2 linked regions of the Allosaccharopolyspora coralli genome follow. The main gene of each other region encodes a partner of the protein of the gene in region 2 in a complex. Links are inferred from orthologs where the notes say so. Each region holds a gene or a part of one and is shown on either strand. Other genes may lie near its edges.

Region 1 (10,433 bases), 3.3 Mb from region 2 along the record:
CTCACTCAGCTGAGCAATGCTTGGGACCTGTGGATCGGCTGGGAGGGGGCGTACCTTCCCAGTGATCGAGTGAAGGTTCTCAAGCATGACCGGCGTTGCAGCGCTGGTCGGGAAGGTACGACCCATGCTTAGCGTAGTCCCTGATCCCACTTCTGGTAATGATGGCTCGACACAGGGCTCGTCGCCCTCGTCGTTGCTGGATGAGATTGCTCGTGAGGGTGCTCGGCGGATGTTGGCTGAGGCTCTGCAGGCCGAGGTGGATGCCTATATCTCCCAGCACTCCGGAGAGCGTGACGAGCACGGTCACCGGCTGGTGGTGCGCAACGGCTCGCACCAACCGCGTGAGGTGCTGACCAGCTCCGGTGCTGTCGAGGTCACCGCCCCGCGGGTCAATGACAAGCGCATCGACCCCGACACTGGCGAGCGCAAGCGGTTCTCCTCGGCGATCCTGCCGCCGTGGGCCCGCAAGTCACCCAAGATCACCGAGGTGTTGCCGCTGCTGTACCTGCACGGCCTCTCGTCCGGGGATTTCGTGCCCGCGCTGGGACAGTTCCTCGGCTCGACCAAGGGCCTGTCGTCGACGGTGATCACGAAGCTCACCGAGCAGTGGAAGGCCGAACAACGAGCCTTCGCCGCACGCGATCTGTCCGCAGTGGACTACGTGTATGTGTGGGCCGACGGCATTCACGTCAACATCCGCCTCGACGAGCACAAACTCTGCCTGCTGGTGCTCATCGGTGTCCGCGCCGACGGCCGCAAGGAACTCATCACGCTGGCCGATGGCTACCGCGAGTCCACCGAGTCCTGGGCCGATGTGCTGCGCGATTGCGCCCGCCGCGGCATGCGCGCCCCGACCCTGGCCATCGGCGACGGGGCCCTCGGGTTCTGGGGCGCACTGCGCGAGGTCTTCCCGACCACGGCCGAGCAGCGGTGCTGGTTCCACAAGACCGGCAACGTGCTGGCCGCCCTGCCGAAATCCGCCCAACCCGGCGCGAAAAAGGCCCTGGCCGAGATCTGGAACGCCGAGGACAAACACCACGCGCGTGAGGCCGTGACCGCCTTCGAGACCACCTACGGCGCGAAGTTTCCCAAGGCCGTCGCCAAGCTCACCGACGACCTCGACGAGCTACTCGCGTTCTTCGACTACCCGGCCGAACACTGGCAACACCTGCGCACCACCAACCCGATCGAGTCGACCTTCGCGACCGTGCGGCATCGAACGAAGGTCACCAAGGGACCCGGCTCGCGGGCTGCCGGGCTGGCCATGGCATTCAAGCTCATCGAATCCGCCCAAACCCGCTGGCGCGCGATCAACGCACCCCACCTCGTGGCCCTCGTCCGCGCCGGCGCCCGCTTCACAGCCGGCCAACTCATCGAACGCCCCGACGACCACGCCCCACCCTCAGCAGCCTAAACAAACTTCATCCACAGGTATTGACAATTGCTCCACTCAGCTCCCGGATGGGCCGCTGACGTGCGAAGACAGTCGCGCCGGACGGTTCGAGACGCACGAGCTGCATCGGCGATCGCAGCAGGATCGTTACGGCACTCGAACCGAACCGACATCTTCTTCACTCGGACCGGCTACCCGGCGCGAGAATCCCCAGAAAAGCGAAAGTACTAAAATCGAATACGGAGCGAGTTCCAGATTCTGAACCCGCTCCGTTGGCTCCTCCGACTGGACTCGAACCAGTAACCCTTCGGTTAACAGCCGAATGCTCTGCCATTGAGCTACGGAGGAATGTTGTCATCGGACTGTGCTCGCTCCGACAGTGACCACTGTAGCGCATGCTCGCCATCCGGTTCACATGCCCCCTGCGCCTGTAAGGAGTCGCAGGTCACAGCCGTGACTCAGTCCGGACGCCGAGCGAGGACGAACGTGCGGGCGAACGGGAACCACGTCCGGCCGTCCGGTCGGGCCGGGTACGCCGAGCGCAGCCTCGGGGCGAGGGTGGCCTGAAAACGGTCCCACTCGACGTCGGAGAAGACGGCCCGTACCGGCCGCAGTGCCGTGCCGCTCATCCAGTTCAGGACCGGATCCGGCCCGTCGAGCAGATGGAGATACGTCGTGCGCCACGCGTCCACCTCGCAACCCTCGTCGAGCAGGGCGTCGGCGTACTCGTCGACGGACGCGACCGGTGAGCACTCGCGCAACGCGGCCGCGACCTGCTCCGGCCACGGGGATTCCGTGGCCAGCTCGTAGGCGAGAGTGTGCGACGGAGCGTCGAAGTTGTCCGGCACCTGCAACGCGAACCATGCCCCGGCGGGCAGGCTGCGCATCCACTTCCGCAGCAGCTCCACGTGGTCGGGCACCCACTGCAGGACCGCGTTGCAGAGCACGACGTCGGTGTCCGGTTGCGGCATCCAGTCGCGCACGTCCTGGACTCGCGCGTCCACCCCGCGCTCGCGGGCCGCGGCGACCATCTCCTCCGACGAGTCGCTCGCCTCGATCGTCGCCCGCGGCCACCGCCGCGACAGCAGTTCGGTCAGGTTTCCGGCGCCGCACCCCAGATCCACCGCACGCCGGACCTCGCTCGCGCCCACTCGTGCCAGCAGGTCTTGCGCCGGTCGGCTCCGATGGTCACTGAACGCCAGATACCGTTCCGCATCCCACACGAGACCGCCTCCTCAAAAACAGTACGGCCGTACTGTATCAGCGCGATCAGTCCGGGCGCTTCGCTCGGCGAAGCTGGCTCGCGATCGAGGCGGCGAAGGCGCGCAACGCCTCGCGGTCAGTCCCCGGATCGGCGCGCACCTGAAGCACGATTCCGTCGCGGCCGGGGACCTTGCGCTGCACGAACCACGCGCCCCCTCCCGCGAGTTCGCGGTGATGCGAGGACTTGATCGAGGACGTCACCCGTTCCTGCACGCTCTGCGGGAACTTCCCCGGGGAGCTCAGCGAGAACCGCCGCGCCGCGCGGTCGGCCAGCAACACCGCACCCTCCGCCTCGTCGACCTCGTCCGCCTCGATCACCACGAACGACCCCGCGTTCCAGGTCGCCTTGCTCACCAGATGCCAGCCCACCCGGCGGTGCCCACCGGACTCCGGAAGCCACAGGCCGTGGTTCGTGGCGACCAGCGAGCCCGCGTCCGACTCGCCCGCCGCCAACACGAGCTCCTGGTCGTCGAGAGCGCCGGTGAAATCCCCGGGCAGCGCGGCCATCCCGGTCAACCGTGCCACCACACGCCGCACGAGGTTCATTCCAGACCCGCCATCGCCTGCTCGGTCAACGCCTTGCGGTACTGCTCCAGGGCCACCAGGTCACCGAACAACGCGTGGTACTCGTCCGCGTCCTCCAACGGCGACAAGCGCTGCACCCGGGACTTGATGTCGGCGATCTGCCGCGCGACCAGGTTCTCCTGCAACCGCGCTATGATCCCGCTTACGTAGCGGTGATCCTCCTCGTACTTCGTGTCCAGCGTCTCCACGGCCAACTGAGTCACGAGGCTGCGCCCCACCTGGTCCTCGCAGCTTCGCGAGACCGCCTCGAGCAGGTTCGAACCCGCCAGACCCGAAGTCGTCCCGCCTGCCGCCAGTATCGACCGGTGCACGCCGACGTACGCAGGCTCGGTGAACGCCTCCTCCGGTAGCGAGTCGTACAGCGGGCCTGCCAGGGCGGGCGCTTGCAATGCCGCCTTGAGGACCTCCCGCTGAGACCAGCGCGGATCGTGCCGGGGCGGACGCGCAGGCAACTCGACCTCGACCCCGAGCGATTCCTGATTCGGGGAGGTGCGCGACTGCCTGCGTCGCTTCGACGGCGTCCCCGCTCCCGCCGACTCGCGCACCCGGCGAACCACCTGGTTCTCGTCGTTCCAGCCCGCCCACCAGGCCAGTTTCGCCGCGTAGCCGTCACGTTTCGCCGGATCCTTGATCTGCGCCACCAGCGGCACCGTGCGCTGCAGCGCCGCCACCCGGCCGTCGACCGAGTCGAGGTCGTAGTCCTTGAGCAGGCTGCGCATCGCGAACTCGAACAGCGGGCGCCGCCGTGCCACCAGGTCCCGCACCGCCGAGTCGCCCTTCTCCTGGCGCAGCTCGCACGGGTCGAGGCCGTCCGGCGTGATCGCGACGTAGGTCTGGGTCGCGAACTGCTGCTCGCCGTCGAACGCCTTGAGTGCCGCCTTCTGCCCGGCCTCGTCACCGTCGAAGGTGAAGATGACCTCGCCGCGGAAGGCGTCGTCGTCCATCATCAGCCGGCGCAACACCGCGATGTGGTCGTCGCCGAACGCGGTTCCGCACGAGGCGATCGCCGTCGGCACTCCCGCGAGGTGCATCGCCATCACGTCGGTGTAGCCCTCGACCACCACCGCTTGCCGACGCTTCGCGATCTCCTTCTTCGCCCGGTCGATGCCGAACAGGACCTGCGACTTGTTGAACAGCGGCGTCGCCGAAGTGTTGACGTACTTGGCCTCGATCGGATCGTCGTCGAAGACCCGGCGCGCACCGAAACCGATCACGTCGCCGGCGAGGTCCTTCAACGGCCACAACAGCCGCCGGTGGAAACGGTCGATCGGACCTCGGCGGCCCTCCTTCGACAAGCCGCACTTGATCAACTCGTCGAGCTCGAAACCCTTGCGCACCAAGATGGTCGTGAGGGTGTCCCAGCCCGCGGGCGCGAAACCGCACCCGAAGGACACGGCCGCGTCCTCGCCGAAACCGCGCGAGGCCAAGAACTCGCGGGCCTGCAACGCCTCCGGAGACCGCAGCTGCTCCTGATAGAACTCGGCGGCGACCCGATGCGCCTCCACCATCCGGGCACGGGAGCCGCGATCCCGCTTCGGGCTGGGCGTGCCGCCCTCGTACTGCAGCTGGACGCCGACCCGGTCCGCGAGTCGTTCCACGGACTCCACGAAGCCCAGGTGTTCGGTCTTCATCAGGAACGCGATGACGTCGCCGCCCTCGCCGCACCCGAAGCAATGGAACGTGCCGTGGCTGGGACGCACGTTGAACGACGGTGTCTTCTCGTCGTGGAACGGGCACAGACCCTTCAACGCGCCGCCACCCGCGCGGCGCAACGCCACGTACTCGCCGACGACATCGTCGATCCGGTTGCGTTCCCGCACCTGCGCGATGTCGCTTTCCCGGATCAGCCCTGCCACGGCGCACAGTCTAGGCGTCGCGCCAGGCACCCGAACGAACCCGTACCCGGACTACGACGATGGTGCACAATCGGTTCGTGTCCAGTGACCGGTTCGTGTCCAGTGACGACGCGCTCGCCGCCGACTTCGACTCCCATCGCGGACACCTCATCGGTATCGCCTACCGGCTGACCGGACGCCTCCAGGACGCGGAGGACGCCGTCCAGGAAGCGTGGCTGCGACTGGCCGCACTCGACGCCGACGCCCGTGGCAGGATCCGCGACCTCGCGGCGTGGCTGACCACCGTCGTCGGCCGGATCTGCCTCGACCGGATGCGCTCCGCTGCGCATCGGCGCGAACAGTACGTCGGGCCGTGGTTGCCAGAGCCGCTCGTCACCCCCGCCGACGGGACCCCGGACCCGCTCGACGAGGTCGTTCAGCGCGACGACGTGCGGATGGCCGCCGTGCGAGTGTTGCACGAACTCACTCCGGACCAACGGCTCGCGTTCGTCCTGCACGACGGCTTCGACGTGCCGTTCGACGAGATCGCCGACGTCCTCGGCGTCACGGTCGCCGCCGCCCGCCAGCACGCCTCGCGCGGGCGCAAGCGGATCGGCGACGAGCCACCGGCCAGGACGGAGTTGCCGGAGCAGCAGCGCCTGCTGGAGGAGTTCCTCGCCGCGATCGGATCCGGCGATCTCGGCTCCCTCACCGAGATTCTGCATCCCGAGGTGACGCTCTACGGTGACAGCGGCGGCAAGGCGCGGACGGCTCGGCGTCCCATCGTCGGCGTGGACAAGGTCGGTCGGTTCATCCTGGGCATCATCGACATGTACGGCACCGAGAGGACGCTCGACGCGGCGCGACCGGCGTTGGTCAACGGCGATGTCGGCTTCGTGCTGCCCGCACCATCCTCCGACCTCGACCGCAGCGGCAAGATCCATCCTCGCGTGTTCACCGCATCGGTCCGGGAGGGCCGGATCACCGAGATCTTCGACGTCGTCAATCCCGACAAGCTCACCCACGTCACCCTCTGATCGAGGTGAACGGCACCCTCGCCTCGTCACGTGAGGCGAAAGTGCCGTTCACCTCACAAGGCCACTGGCGCGAACGGCACCCTCGCCTCGTCACGTGGGGCGAAAGTGCCGTTCACCTCACAAGGCCACTGGCGCGAACGGCACTTTCGCCTCGTCTGGTGGGGCGAAAGTGCCGTTCACCTCGTTGGCGGTCAGGGCGTCGGGACGCGGCAGGCCTCGCCGGAGGTGAAGCCCTGGTCGGTGATGCCGAGGGCGTGGTTGAAGCGTGTCCGTGAGTTCTCCAGCCCGATCATGTACGTCAGCTCCACCATCGCCTTGTGCCCGAGCCGTCTGTCGAGTTCGGCCACCTGCTCGTCGGTGACCCGCATCGGCTGTTCGGTCATCGCGTCGGCATAGGCGATCACGAGACGGTCCAGCTCGGAGAAGGACGGCGAGGTCTCGTAGTCGTCGATGTGCCGTAGTCGTTCGATGTCGAGACCCTGGTTGCGCTGCAACATCGTGCCGAAGTCGACACACCACGAACAGCCGATCCTCGTCGACACCCGGTAGACGGCGAGCTCCCGAACGCTGGCCGGCAGTGCGCGAGCCGCGACGTGGACAGCCGCCTCCGAGACCGACATCCCGAGCAGCAGCCCCGTGTGGTGTGCGGTCACGCCGGCCGGTTCGAGGACGGCTCCGTACTGGCGTTTGATCGCCTTGTAGAAGAGTCGGGTGAACCACCCTGCCTGCCGGGTGGTCAACTCAGGAATGCGTGGCATGAGTGCGCTCCGTCGTCCGCGGCCCGCCGGTTGCGGGCTCTCGAACACCTGACGGGCCGGCCCGGCCGAATGTGACAGCGGCACGAGCGGACTTCAGCTCGGGTCGACGACCCGCGCCACGAAGTACAGCGCCCCGGTGTCGCGGTGGCGCACCAGGAACAGGAACGGCCGGTCGATCCGGACCGTGCGCGGCTCGGTCGTGTCGACCGAGGTCAGCCGCATCATCACCGCGGTGGCCGCGGCACCCTCGAGACCGGCTTCGTCGATGCGCAGCACCGACTGGTGCATCACCGACGACACCTTCAACGGCTCACTGGTCAACGGGGTGAAGTCCGCGGCCGGGGTGAACATCCGCTCGACACCCAGGGTGCTCAGCGACCGTTCGAGTTCGGCTTCGCCCGTCGCCTCGAACTTCGGCAGCCACAGGTCCAGCTTGCGCGGCGACCGTGCCGCGAGGAGCTGTTCGAGTCGCCGCGGCGTGAGCTGCGGTTCGGCGGTGGTCAGGTCGTCGTCGGGCAGCAGGACGACGGCCTCGACACCGCCGGCGGCCGGCACCGTCGCGATCTGCCAACCGTCCTGGTGCGCGTAGCCGCTGCGCCGCTCGGCGCGCATCGTCGGCACCTCACGACGGCCGCTCGGGGAGTCGAACGGTTGCGGACCGGTGTTGTCCTCGGTGAACGCCTCGGCCCACGAGACCTTGAGGTACAGGGCGTTGACCAGGGCCGCCACCGTCTCGGCATCGACGGTGCCCTCGGGCAGCAGCTCCGGGATCAGGTGGCGAGTCGTCTCGGCGACGTCGGCGTTGATCGTCCGGCGAGCGCGGTCCGGGTCGGCTCGGAACGGTGCGTGCCGCACGACGTTGCCCGGCCAGTCGGCGAGCGTCTTCAGGTACGACTCCTCGACAGGCAGGTCCTCGTGCGTCCACAGGGTGTTCGCCACTGCCAGCTCGGGCCCGTCGTCCCGCTCGGAGTGACCGAGCCTCGCGGCGCCGTCGAGGGTCTCGAGCAGGCCCGCGAGGTCGTCGTCCTCGCGGAGTCGCAGTGCGGCGGCGAGCTCACGCCGGGTGTCACCACCGGCAGCGGCCGCCGCGAGACCGAGCGCGCTCGCCACGGAGTACGGCGACCAGCAGAAGCCACGGTCGCCCGCAGGCGCCAGAGCGTGATGCAGGGACAGGCTGAAGTGCAGGTGTTCGCTCACGGTCGCGCTCCCGGTGGAGTTCTCGCTCTCGGTCGCCCGGAGGATCCAGGCCCGGTACCGAGTCTGCCAGCCCGGTGGCGCGAAGACGATCAGCGCAGCGATTCCTCGACGTCCGAAAGACCCATGAGCCGCAGCTCCTGGGCGATGTACTCGGCGGCGCGCTGCGCTTCGGGGTCGCGCCAGCGCAGGTCGTTCACCCAGTCCGCGAGGTTGTCGGTGTTCACGTAGGGCTCGCCACTGGCGACGAGTTTCTGGATGTAGTGCCTGTTCGGCATCGGGGGTCTCCAACGCGGCACGGGGTCGTCGGGGGTTCGGCCGCTTGTCGCGGAGTGGGCCCGCGCCGGTCGGGGTTCCAGCCCGGGCTGCACTCTGAGTAAACATTGTGCCTGATCCACTGGTGATTTTGACCCCCGAACAGGTCACACTCACTCGGTTCAGGTACGCATGGTTACTTTGTGTCGGTGCCAAGCGACGGCCTGTGCGTCGGTCAGCGATGCGATCTGATCCACCACGACGCGCAATCGCTCCGCGTCGGATCCCCCGCGCCCCCACGCGAGCAGGAACACCGGATCCAGCGACTCGGGAGCACCGTCAAGGACCGCCTCGACCAGCTCCGCCACGAGCACCCGCTGTCGCTCCTGCATCCGCAACCGCTCCGGGTCGCTGAGCACGTACCGCACCGCCACCGCCTTGAGCACCGCCACCTCCGCCGCGACCTGCTCCGGCACGACCAGATCCGCGGCGTACCGGGTCAACGGCCCGGCGCCGTGGACCGACCTGGTTTCCGAGACCGCCGCCGAGGCGAACCGACCCACCAACTCGCTGGTCATGTTCTTCAAAGCGACCTGGGCGGCCAGCGACCCGTCGAAGTCCGTCACGACCGCCAGCGCCGGCAACCGCACCAACCGGGCGGTGGCTTCCTCCAACAAGCTCGTCGCGTCGTCGGCGCCGTGCCAGAAGTGCTTCGCCGCCATCCGCACGATCTCCGCGCGTTCCTCCCGGCCGGCCAGCGAACGCAGCGAGATCCGGCCCGAGAGCACCCCGTCCTCCACGTCGTGCACCGAATACGCGACGTCGTCGGCCCAGTCCATGATCTGTGCCTCGAGGCAGCGCCTGCCCGGTGGCGCGCCACGACGCATCCACTCGAACACACCGAGGTCGTCCTCGTAGGCGCCGAACTTGGCGACCCCCGGCTCCTTCGGCCACGGGTACTTCGTCGTCGCGTCCAAGCACGCACGGGTGAGGTTCAACCCGTGCGCCGCGCCGTCGCCATCGACGAGCTTCGGCTCCAGCCGCGTCAGGATGCGCAACGTCTGCGCGTTGCCCTCGAACCCGCCGCATTCACCCGCGAGGTCGTTGAGCGCGCGCTCCCCGTTGTGCCCGAACGGCGGATGACCGATGTCGTGTGCGAGTCCCGCCATGTCCACCGCATCCGGATCCGCACCCACGTTCTCGGCGATCCCGCGCCCGATCTGGGCGACCTCCAGCGAATGCGTGAGCCGCGTGCGCGGCACGTCACCCTCGCCCGGGCCCATGACCTGTGTCTTCCCGGCGAGCCTGCGCAGTGCCGCCGAATGCAGCACGCGCGCTCTGTCCCGCGCGAACGGCGATCTCGCCGAGGACTCGGCACCAGGCAAAGCGGCGCCCTTCGGCTGCTCGGGCAGCAGCCGTGCGGTGTCCTCGTCGCGGTATCCCGGCAACCCGTGATCGTCGGTGGTCATCGCCGCAAGCCTACGGTCCACCGACGACAACTCGCGTCCGCCGGAGCGCGCGGGTCAGCTGCCCTCTCGGGCGCTGCCGACCGTCCTTGCACCATGTACGCAGCCGGACCACCCGCGGGTTCTCAGCGCCCTCCTCGCGAGGAGGGCGAGTTCGCCGCGTAGGTCGCTACTCAAGAAATCGATCCCGCAGCGAGGAGGGCGCTGAGGTTCCGCCACCCGACCCATCAACGCAACCCCACGCACTCTCGTAGCTCAGCCGAGTCCGAAGCCGCTGACCTCGGCGGGCGCGTGAGTCAGCCGGTAGAACAGCAATCCCGCGGTCTCGCGAAGGACGTAATTGAACTGGATCTCGCGGGTCTGCACCATCGGCCCCGAACGGGTCGGCGACGCCCACGTCGTCAAGCCGACGTCGTTGGCCATCGTCCTCGCCCGTAGCGAGTGCCACGGATCACTGACGATCAACGCGGTCTCCCAACCGCGCCGGTCGGCCAAGCGATCCACCGCCCGGACGCTGCCGATCGTGTCGCTGCCGACGTCGACCGGGACGACGTTGCCCTCCGGAACGCCGTGCTCGACCAGCCACTTCTTCCCCGCCTGTGCCTCGGTGTACTCGTCGCCCTGCTGTCGGCCGCCGACGGTGACGA
Region 2 (10,370 bases):
GTGACCTTCCCGGTCGAGGTCGCGAGCAAGGGCTGAGTGCCGGCACCCGCCGGGGACAGGTCGCCAGGACTTGCCCCGGCGGGTGCGCGCGTCTCGACCGCCGAGAGCACGTGCGGCTGTTCGAGTGACGGCCGTCCGGCGGTCCCGATCACTCGACTGCGCTCGTGTCGATCACCGTTCCCGGGCGCGCGCGGTCGCGAACGACACGCCCGCGTGGGCAGTCGCGTTCGACACGCCGTGCGATCGCATCGAATTCTTTCCACAGCTTGTACACAGGGATTGACCTGCGGGAAACGGCTGATCTTGGTTTCCTGTCCCCAGGTTGTCCCCAGGTCGTCACGCGCACGGGCCACGGTTGTCCCCAGGGTGGTCATGCCTGTCCTCAAGCTGTCCACAAATGTGTCCACAGTTCGGTTTGCCTGCTCCGTACGGGCGATCTAGTTTCGCCGCGCACACACCCGTGTCGCTGTCGGTGATCTTGCACGGGCGGCCCGTGCGCCTCGGCCGTCGGCCGTCGGCGGCGGATTACGGTGGCGGGCACAGATCGAACTCGACAGCAGTGGAACCGACGGAGTCGACCCGACAGCAGCGAGGCGGCGGACGGGCGGAGCAGCCTGGTCCGCAGAAGGTGACAGGTACCGGTGGCGCTGGCCGACGAACGAGGGGCCGAAGCACCCCCCGAGAACGGATTCTCCGGCGGGAGTGCCTTCGAGCGGCAACCGCCGCAGGACGTCGCCGCCGAGCAGTCGGTGCTCGGCGGGATGATGCTGAGCAAGGACGCGATCGCCGACGTCGTCGAGGTACTCAGCCCGCAGGACTTCTACCGGCCCGCACACCAGGCGATCTACGACGTGGTCCTCGACCTGTACGGGCGGGGTGAACCGGCCGATGCGATCACCGTCTCCGCCGAGTTGGAACGCAGGCAGGAACTGCAGCGCGTCGGCGGCGCCCCGTACATGCACACGCTGATCGCGACCGTGCCGACGGCCGCGAACGCCTCCTACTACGCGGAGATCGTCTCGGAGAAGGCGGTGCTGCGCAGGCTGGTCGAGGCGGGCACCCGCATCGTCCAGCTCGGATACCACGGTTCGGACGGCTCGGCGATCGAGGAGGTCGTGGACCGCGCCCAAGCGTCGATCTACGACGTCACCGAGCGCCGCACCAGCGAGGACTTCGCGCCGCTCGACGAGCTGCTGCAGCCGACGATGGACGAGATCGACGCCATCGCGTCCCGTGGCGGGCAGTCGCTCGGCGTCCCCAGCGGCTTCGCCGACCTCGACGCCGTCACGAACGGCCTGCACCCAGGGCAGATGATCATCGTCGCGGCGCGGCCGGGTGTCGGCAAGTCGACGCTGGGTCTGGATTTCGCCCGGTCGGCCTCGGTGAACCACGGCATGGCGAGTGTCATCTTCTCGCTGGAGATGGGCCGTACGGAGATCGTGATGCGGCTGCTGTCCGCGGAAGCGCGCATCCGGCTCGGGGACATGCGCGGCGGGAAGATGACCGACGACGACTGGACGCGCCTGGCTCGCCGGATGAGTGAGATCAGCGAGGCGCCGGTGTTCGTGGACGACTCGCCGAACCTGACGATGATGGAGATCCGCGCGAAGGCCCGCAGGCTCAAGCAGCGCAACGACATCCAGCTCATCGTGGTCGACTACCTGCAGCTGATGACCTCGGGTAAGCGGGTCGAGTCGCGGCAGCAGGAGGTCTCCGAGTTCTCCCGCGCGCTCAAGCTGCTCGCCAAGGAGCTCGAGGTCCCGGTCGTGGCGATCTCACAGCTCAACCGCGGTCCGGAACAGCGAACGGACAAACGCCCCATGCTGGCCGACCTTCGCGAGTCGGGCTCGCTGGAGCAGGATGCCGACATGGTGATCTTGGTTCACCGGCCGGACGCGTTCGAACGTGACGACCCGCGCATGGGTGAGGCGGACCTGATCCTGGCCAAGCATCGTGCCGGACCGACCTCCACGATCACCGTCGCGCACCAGCTGCACTACAGCCGCTTCGTCGACATGGCCCCCGAGTAGACGCGGCTCCGCGCAGAACCGTGACGATGTTGTGCGCCCCGGCATGGGAGTGCCAGTCGTCGGGCCGGGACTTGACGGCGCACGGGTCCGCAGCCAGCGCAGCGAGACGAATATCCCGCTCGGTCCCTCGTTGTCCATGCTCATGAACCTACTCTTGACACCGAGACACCCTCGGTGAGGCGACATGCCACCGAGGGCGCATCTACAGCGGTTGCTCTTGGTGGGGCGCGTCGCGGTACAGGCGAAGCCCTGGACACCGTCGCGGTGCCCAGGGCTTCACGGTGCGTGGAGTCAGAGGATCCTGATCTCGGCGCGGCGTTCCTGGGTCGGGTCGCCCATGGGCTGTGAGGGACCGCCGCCGGTGGCTTGGAGGCGCTCGGCGGGCACTCCGGCCCCCGCCAGCTGGTCCACCACGGTCTGCGCGCGTTCCTGCGCGAGTTGGTTCACGTCCGTGGCGCTGGGCTGCTCGGGCGCGGTGAAACCGGTGACCTCGAACCGCAGTTCACCGGGCGAGTTCGTGATCATCTCCGCCACCTGCGCAACGGTCTGCTCGCCCTGGGGGGTGAGCGTCGCGGTGTCCGGCTCGAAGGTGATCGGGCTCTGCTGCATGAGCTGCGCGAGCTGGCCTTCCATCTCGGCCTTCGCCGCAGCGTCCAGCGAAGCCTGATCGCCACCCTGGCCCTGTTGGCCCTGTCCGGGCTGGCCCTGTCCCGGTTGTCCCTGTCCCTGCTGGCCCTGGCCCTGTTGCTGGCCGGGTTCGCCCTGGCCGGGTTGACCTTCGCCGCCTCCGCCGGTGCAGCCGCCCACCAGAAGTGCTGCCGCGAAGGCGATCGCCGAGCCGACGTACTTGACACTTCGGTCCATGACGACCTCCACAGTTCGTAATGCCGGGTGGTTCGGGCGTCGGCACGGGGCCACGCGCCGAGCTCCGCAGCAGTCGTCCCACGAAGGAGGCAGCTTCGCAGCGCGACAGATCCCCTCGTCATCCGATCGAGCGGAGATGTCATCCATCCGATGACAGGGTGCTGAGGGGCCGCGCGGATGGGGGCTGCGGTCCGGCACAGTGCGTCGACGCGATGGAGGCGCGCTACCTGAGGTCGGCGATCCCGCAGCCAGCCGCGAGATGAGGTTCCGCCACGGCACCGCCCACGCAGATCAATCCGCGCACCCGCTCAGTGGCTGGCGACGCGGCGGTAGCGGTTCACGGCGAGCGGTACGAAGATCGCCAGAATCACCGCGCACGCGAGGATCGAGTACAGAATCGGGTTCTCGGCCTGCCATCCCGTCGGCAGCGGCGTGCCCACCCGGATCGGGTTCCCGAACAGTTCCCTGACCGCGTCCCCGATGACCGTGATCGGGTTCCATTCCGCGAACACGCGCAGCGCGGTCGGCATGTTGTGGGTGGGGACGAAGGCCGACGAGATGAACGTGACCGGGAACAGCCACAGCAGGCCCGCGCTCTGGGCCATCTCGACGCTGGTGGAGATCAGCCCGATGAACGCTCCCACCCACGACATGGTGAACGCGAAGAGCAGCAGCAGGAAGTAGGCCACGATGGCGTCGGTCCAGCTGCCTCGGATGCGCCAGCCGACGAGCAGCCCGCACACCGTCATGATCACGATCGTGAGCACGCTGACCGCCAGGTCCGAGGTCGTCCTGCCGAGCAGGACCGCCAGCCGGGACATCGGCAGCGAGCGGAACCGATCGACGATTCCTTTCTGCAGGTCGTTGGCCAGGCCGATGACGGTGAACGCGCTGTTGAACGCGACGGTCTGGGTGAAGATGCCCGCGATGAGGAACTCGCGGTACGGCCCGCCGCCGAGGCTGCCGCCGAAGACGTAGGCGAACAGCAGCACGAACATGATCGGCTGCACCGTCCCGGACAGCAGCCAGTCCGGGTTGCGCCTGATGTTGATCAGGTTGCGCCACGCGACGACACCGGAGTCGCGAAAGCTGGCGGTGAGGGTGGTCATGCGGGGGATTCCTCTTCGTCGGTGCTCTCGGCGCTCGGACGGCCGGTGAGGCTGAGGAACGCGTCGTCGAGTGTCGGTCGGTGCAGTGCGACGTCGTGCACGGTGACGTGTTCGGCGTCGAGTCGGCGGAGGGCTTCGATGAGGGCTTTCTTGCCGATGTCGACGGAGACCTGGGCGCGGCGCAGTGAGTCCTCGACAGTGGGTTCGCCGGAGCCGACCTCGGCGAGGACGCGGGCGATGACGGCCAGGTCGCGCTCGTCCTCGGCGACGAGTTCGAGCCGTTCGCCGCCGACGCGGGTCTTGAGTTCCTCGGAGGTGCCGCGGGCGATGACCCGCCCGTGGTCGATGACCGCGATGGTGTCGGCGAGCTGGTCGGCCTCCTCGAGGTACTGGGTGGTCAGCAGCACGGTGGTGCCGTCGGAGACGAGTTCGCCGATCACCGACCAGGTGTCGAGGCGTCCGCGGGGGTCGAGGCCGGTGGTGGGCTCGTCGAGGACCACGACCGGCGGTGCGGCGACGAGTGCGCCCGCGAGGTCGAGGCGCCTGCGCATACCGCCGGAGTAGGTCTTGGCCGTGCGGTCGGCGGCGTCGGTGAGGTTGAACCGGTCGAGCAGCTGTCTCGCGCGGGCGGTGGAGTCGGTGCGGCTCATGCCGTACAGACGGCCGACCATGTAGAGGTTCTCGCGGCCGGTGAGGTTCTCGTCGACGGCGGCGTACTGGCCGGAGAGCCCGATGTTGCGGCGGACGGCGTCGGGTTCGGTGCGGACGTCGTGGCCTGCGACGACGGCGCTTCCGGAGTCGGCGGTGAGCAGCGTGGTGAGGATCCGCACGGTGGTGGTCTTGCCCGCGCCGTTCGGCCCGAGGAGCCCGAGGACGTGACCTGCGGTGATCTCCAGGTCGACACCGTCGAGTGCTCGGGTGCTGCCGTAGTTCTTCACGAGTGCTTCGGTGCGCACGGTCGTCGCCGACGCCATCGAGTCCCCCGGCCTGTCGTAGTCGTTGCCCCAGCCCTCGCCACTGTAGGCCGCCGTACCGACAACGTCGCCGGGTTTTCGTCCCCGGCTCGTGGTCGCGGTGTTCACGCCGCTCAGAGGGCATTGTGGAACTGGGTTGGGTGGTCCGGTGGCGCCCGCCAGTTCGTGCCTCGCGGCGTTGGGGTCCTCTTGAGTACCCGGTTGTACGCGGCGAGAACCCCTGCCTTGCGACGCACGAACTGGGACGCCGGAGCCCCTCACCCTGCTGCGGCTGGTCACTTGCGAGGCGTGCCCTACGGGCACAAAAGCCAGTTCCCAAATGCACGCTCACGCGCCCGGCGAGTTCGCTACGCCACTCGGACTTGGCACGGTTACCGTCAAGTAATATGGTGTTGTTACCGACGAGTAAGGGCAACGGTGTCCGAGGAGCAGGGCCCGGCCCCGAACAGCAGCGCCAAGGGAGCCACGCGCATGGGCCACTACAAGAGCAACATCCGTGACCTGGAGTTCAACCTCTTCGAGGTCTTCGGTGTGCAGGAGCGACTCGGAACCGGCATCTTCGAGCAGGCCGACGAGGACACCGCCCGCGGCATCCTCGCCGAGCTCAACACCCTCGCCACCGGACCGCTCGCGGACTCCTTCGAGGAAGGCGACCGCACCCCGGCCTCCTTCGACCCGAAGACGCACTCGGTCACGCTGCCCGAGTCCTTCAAGAAGTCGTACAACACGATCATGGACGCCGGGTGGGGCCGGTTGAGCCTGCCCGAGGAGCTGGGCGGCTTCGGCATCCCCTCGACCCTGGTGTGGGCCGCCGCGGAGCTGATCCTCGGTGCGAACCCGGCGGTCTACATGTACATGGCGGGCCCCAACTTCGCGACGATCCTCTGGAACAACGGCACCGAGGAGCAGAAGCGCTGGGCCGAGCACATGATCGAGCGCGGCTGGGGCGCCACCATGGTGCTGACCGAGCCGGACGCGGGCTCCGACGTCGGCGCGGGCCGCACCAAGGCCGTGCAGCAGGCCGACGGCTCCTGGCACCTCGACGGCGTGAAGCGGTTCATCACCTCCGCCGACCAGGACATGACCGAGAACATCATGCACCTGGTGCTGGCGCGTCCCGAGGGCGAAGGCATCGAGAGCAAGCCCGGCACGAAGGGCCTGTCGCTGTTCCTCGTGCCCAAGTTCCACTTCGACTCCGAGAACGGCGCCCCCGGCGAGCGCAACGGCGCCTATGTCACCAACGTCGAGCACAAGATGGGCCTGAACGCCTCGGCGACCTGTGAGCTGACCTTCGGGCAGCACGACGTCCCGGCCAAGGGTTGGCTGCTCGGCGACGTCCACGACGGCATCGCCCAGATGTTCCAGGTCATCGAGTACGCGCGGATGATGGTCGGCACGAAGGCCATCGCCACCCTCTCGACCGGCTACCTCAACGCGCTCGAGTACGCCAAGGAGCGGGTGCAGAGCGCGGACCTGACCAGGACCGCCGACAAGACCGCGCCGCGCGTGACGATCACGAACCACCCGGACGTGCGCCGCATCCTCATGCTGCAGAAGGCCTACGCCGAGGGCCTGCGCGCGGTCTACCTCTACACCGCGACGTACCAGGACCAGATCGCGCAGGGCAAGGCCGCCGGCGAGGACGTGTCGCTGCCGGAGGCGGTCAACGACCTGCTGCTGCCGATCGTCAAGGGTGTGGGCTCCGAGCGCGCCTACGAGATGCTCACGCACTCGCTGCAGACACTCGGCGGGTCCGGCTACCTGCAGGACTACCCGATCGAGCAGTACATCCGGGACGCCAAGATCGACAGCCTGTACGAGGGCACCACCGCGATCCAGGGCCAGGACTTCTTCTTCCGCAAGATCGTCCGCAACAACGGCCAGGCCCTCGGGCACGTCGCCGCGGAGATCCAGAACTCGTTGGAGTCCGGCGACGACCGGCTGAAGGAGGAGCGCGCGCTGCTGGCGACCGCGCTGGAGGACACCCAGGCGATGCTGGGCGCGGTGTTCGGCCACCTGACCTCCGCGCAGGAAGAGCTGACCAACGTCTACAAGGTCGGCCAGCACGCCGTGACGCTGCTGCTCAGCGTCGGGGACCTGGTCATCGGCTGGCTGCTGCTGCGGCAGGCCGAGGTCGCGCTGCAGCAGCTGGACGCGGGTGCCTCGGCGAAGGACCAGCCGTTCTACCAGGGCAAGCTCGCGGCCACGCGGTTCTTCACGAAGAACGTGCTGCCCGAGCTCACGGCCCGTCGCGGCATCGTCGAAGCGGCCGACAACTCGCTGATGGAGCTGGACGAGTCGGTCTTCTGATCGGCGACCCCGCACGAAGACGCCTCCGGATCTCCGGGGGCGTCTTCGCGTGTCGTGGTCCCTGACCATGGTCATGGTGGGCTCTCGGGGTTCGTTCCGGGGAGGTACCTGACTCAGGCGGGCCTGTGTCGGGCACAGACTCGGAGACGACACTGATCGACTACTCCGGGAGACACCGATGATGACATCCACGCGCCTCGTGGGTGCCGTGGCGGGTGCGTTGCTGCTCGCCGTTCAACCGCTCGCCGCGATTGCCGCGCCGCCCGAGTCGCTCGCCCTGCCGGAGCCGACCGGTGACCACGAGGTCGGTGTCCGCACCCTGCACCTCGTCGACGAGTCCGGGCAGGACCCGTGGGTGTCGTCGGCGCGGCGCGAGCTGATGGTCGACCTGTGGTATCCGGCGGCAGGCGAACCGGACGGGGACACCAAGCAGTACATGACTCCCGAGGAATCGCGCCTGTTCCTGGAACTGCAGGGCGAACAGGCGCCGTTGCCGGAAGACCTGCCGAAGGACGTGCTCAGCACCGTACGGACGAACGCGCACCCCGACGCCCAAGCACTGCCGAGTGGTCAGGGGCTTCCGCTGGTGGTGCTCTCGCCGGGCTTCTCCCATCCGCGTGCTGCGTTGTCGGGTATGGCCGAGGCGCTCGCGAGTCACGGCTACGCGGTCGCGCTGATCGGCCACAACTACGAGTCGGCGGGTACGGAGTTCCCGGATGGGCGAGTCACCGAGTGCGTCGCGTGCGACGACATGGCCAACGTCCCGCGGGTGCCCGGTGTGCGTGCGCGGGACACGTCGTTCGTGCTGGACCGTCTCGCGGAGCACGAGGCCGCGTTGATCGACGAGGAGCGGGTGGCGATGGTCGGCCACTCCATCGGAGGGGCCGCCGCATCCGAGGCGATGTCGCGCGACGAGCGGATCGATGCGGGTGTGAACCTCGACGGCACGGTCTACGACCCGCTCGAGGCGCCGCTCGACCGCCCGTTCCTGCTGCTCGGCTCCGGTGCGCACGCCCCGCACGGGATCGACCCGACCTGGGACGAGACGTGGGAGCAGCTCACCGGCTGGAAGCGCTGGACGACGCTCAACGGTGCCGGGCACAGCACCATGACCGACCTGACCATGCTCCGCGACCAGGCCGAGCTGCCCCGTCCGAACCCACTCCCGGGCGCGCGTGGTGCCGAGCTCGGCAACGAGGTCGTGACCGCGTTCGTCGGGACTCACCTGCGCGGCGAGGATCACCCACTGCTGGAGAAGGAGACGCCGGAACGCCCGGAGCTCCTGTTCTGGCACGTGGACCGCCCCGAACTGCCGGGCCGCTGAGACCCGGGAGTCCCCTCCACGCCGCCGCAACTGGGGGTCGGCGGCGTGGACGGGGATGTGCCGTGGCGGCCCGCCACCGGTGTCGGTGGCTCAGCCGGGCGGCGGTGGTGCGCCGGCCGGCGGAGGCGGCGGGCAGTCGACGATCGGGTGCGGGTCGTACACCGTCTTCGTCGGAGACTCCCGGTTCACGTTGCCGGTGTTCACGTTCTTGATGGTGCGCGTGTCGGTCACCGTGAACCCGGGCTCGCCGGTACTCGGGCTGCACGGCTCACCCGGCGGTACGACGGTGCGTTCCGGGGGTGTCGGGTTGGTGCGCGGCCCGGTCTCCGAGCTGACGTCGTAGGTCTTCGTGCTCCAGAACTTCACGGTGATCGACGACGGCGTCCACTCCGTGGTGATCATGACGCCGTTCTCCGAGGTGTTCTTGAACTTGACGTCGATGATGCTCTTGCCGCTGGGGCTCTGGAACACCGTCGCTTCCCGGCCCTCGGGGTAGCGGTCGATGTAGTAGCTGTGCTCCTTGTGCTCGACGTCCTGCATGCCCGCGAAGTACGAGGCGTTGTACAGCGTCGTCGCGAACTGCGAGATACCGCCGCCGACGGCCTTCTGCGGACGTCCGTCCTGGATGATCCCGGACTCGACGTAGCCCTGGGCCGTGCCGCGCGGCCCGGTGTGGCCGTTGAGGCTGAACGTCTCGCCGGGCTTGATGATCGCGCCGTTGACCTGCTCGGCGGTGCGGCGGATGTTGACGCCCGAGGCCTGTTCGAAACCACCGGTCTGGAACTCGCTGACGACTTCCTTGATGCCGAGGCCGTTGGCCTGCTCGGTGGTGAACTGCGCGGGCTCGTCGCGGTACTGCGCCTGCACCGAGCGGTCGCCGGGCTGCTTGTAGACGTCGAGCAACGAGTCCAGGCTCTTGTCCCATTCGATGCCGCGCCCGTTGACCGAGGGCACGACGGTCGGCGCCCCGCCCTGCACGGTGATCTCGGCGTTCTTGCCCGGCCGGATCGTGTCCCGCAACTGGGGTTCGACGGCCTCGACGACCGATTCGTTGTCGACGCTTGCCTTCAGACCACCGTTGCCGTCCGGCTCGAACCGTAGCGACGCGGCGATGTCCTCCGGCTGCAGCGTCGCGTCGGTGCCTTCGCCGCGGACCGTGACCGGCGCGGACACGGCGGGCTCGGCGACCTCGGCGACCGCCCTGGCCACACCCTCCTGCGTGGTCGAGACCGGCTGCTCGGAGAACGGCACGTCCACCGGGTCGCCGCCGCCCCAGTCGGCGATCACGGCGTCGGTCGCGGCCGCGACGTCGACGGTCCGGCCGTTGGAGGGGTTGACCGCGATCGGGGTGGCGCCCTCGAAGCGGACGGTGCCTTCCCTCGGTTCCCGGTTCAGCTCGTCGGTGGCCTGTTCCAGCGCGGCCGTCACCTGGCTGCGGTCGCCGTTGGTGACCGGAGCGACCTGGGTGGTGGTGAAGAACGAGCTCACCCGGGTGATCGGGTTCCACGGCTGCGAGCCGACGTGGTCCAGCGTCGCCTGCCAGTCCATCGTGAGTCCGGCCGGTTCGGGGTCGATCGTGGTCTGCGCGTCCCCGGCGCGGAGCACGACCGGCTCGCCGAGCTCCGGGCCGATCTCCTTGCGCAACGTCGACTCGGCGGCGGCGTGGTCCATGCCACCGATCGCGACGTCGGCGACCATGGTGCCGCGCGGCACGGTGCCGCTGCTCAGCGCCATGTCGAGCACGTAGGCCAGCACCAGC

What was found.
Region 1: the proteins of dnaB (region 2) and dnaG are in contact, whole or in part, in a crystal structure (PDB 2R6A), measured with the Geobacillus stearothermophilus proteins. The link is inferred for Allosaccharopolyspora coralli from one-to-one orthologs. Residues at the interface, in WP_033016901.1 of Geobacillus stearothermophilus: Ser13, Glu15, Ala16, Gln18, Glu91, Leu92, Asp94, Ala95, Val96, Pro97, Thr98, Ala99, Ala100, Asn101, Tyr104, Tyr105, Ile108; in WP_049624496.1 of Geobacillus stearothermophilus: Lys456, Leu457, Leu458, Pro459, Ala460, Asn463, Ala464, Leu467, Leu535, Leu536, Ile537, Ala538, Gln544, Glu545, Asp548, Tyr549, His552.

Annotation. Positions count from the first base shown.
Region 1 is NZ_CP045929.1:1,439,743-1,450,175, reverse strand. What follows is about bases 2,649-5,546. They hold dnaG (DNA primase), read right to left. Parts: upstream 5,098-5,546; coding sequence 3,199-5,097; downstream 2,649-3,198. Other genes in these bases: GIY23_RS06900 (sigma-70 family RNA polymerase sigma factor), read left to right, coding at 5,175-5,546; GIY23_RS06910 (hypothetical protein), read right to left, coding at 2,663-3,202. In the rest of the region: GIY23_RS06925 (IS256 family transposase), read left to right, coding at 125-1,414; GIY23_RS06915 (trans-aconitate 2-methyltransferase), read right to left, coding at 1,852-2,616; more of GIY23_RS06900, read left to right, coding at 5,547-6,113; GIY23_RS06895 (carboxymuconolactone decarboxylase family protein), read right to left, coding at 6,305-6,871; GIY23_RS06890 (serpin family protein), read right to left, coding at 6,965-8,068; GIY23_RS06885 (hypothetical protein), read right to left, coding at 8,158-8,343; GIY23_RS06880 (deoxyguanosinetriphosphate triphosphohydrolase), read right to left, coding at 8,503-9,789; GIY23_RS06875 (YdcF family protein), read right to left, coding at 10,042-10,433. UniProt on the Escherichia coli protein: RNA polymerase that catalyzes the synthesis of short RNA molecules used as primers for DNA polymerase during DNA replication.
Region 2 is NZ_CP045929.1:4,757,343-4,767,712, reverse strand. Bases 1-2,835 are described here. They hold dnaB (replicative DNA helicase), read left to right. Parts: upstream 1-641; coding sequence 642-2,030; downstream 2,031-2,835. Other genes in these bases: GIY23_RS22265 (OmpA family protein), read right to left, coding at 2,322-2,835; rplI (50S ribosomal protein L9), read left to right, coding at 1-36. Also shown: more of GIY23_RS22265, read right to left, coding at 2,836-2,894; GIY23_RS22260 (ABC transporter permease), read right to left, coding at 3,203-4,003; GIY23_RS22255 (ATP-binding cassette domain-containing protein), read right to left, coding at 4,000-4,977; GIY23_RS22250 (acyl-CoA dehydrogenase), read left to right, coding at 5,449-7,287; GIY23_RS22245 (alpha/beta hydrolase family protein), read left to right, coding at 7,466-8,611; GIY23_RS22240 (VanW family protein), read right to left, coding at 8,702-10,370. UniProt on the Escherichia coli protein: The main replicative DNA helicase, it participates in initiation and elongation during chromosome replication. Travels ahead of the DNA replisome, separating dsDNA into templates for DNA synthesis.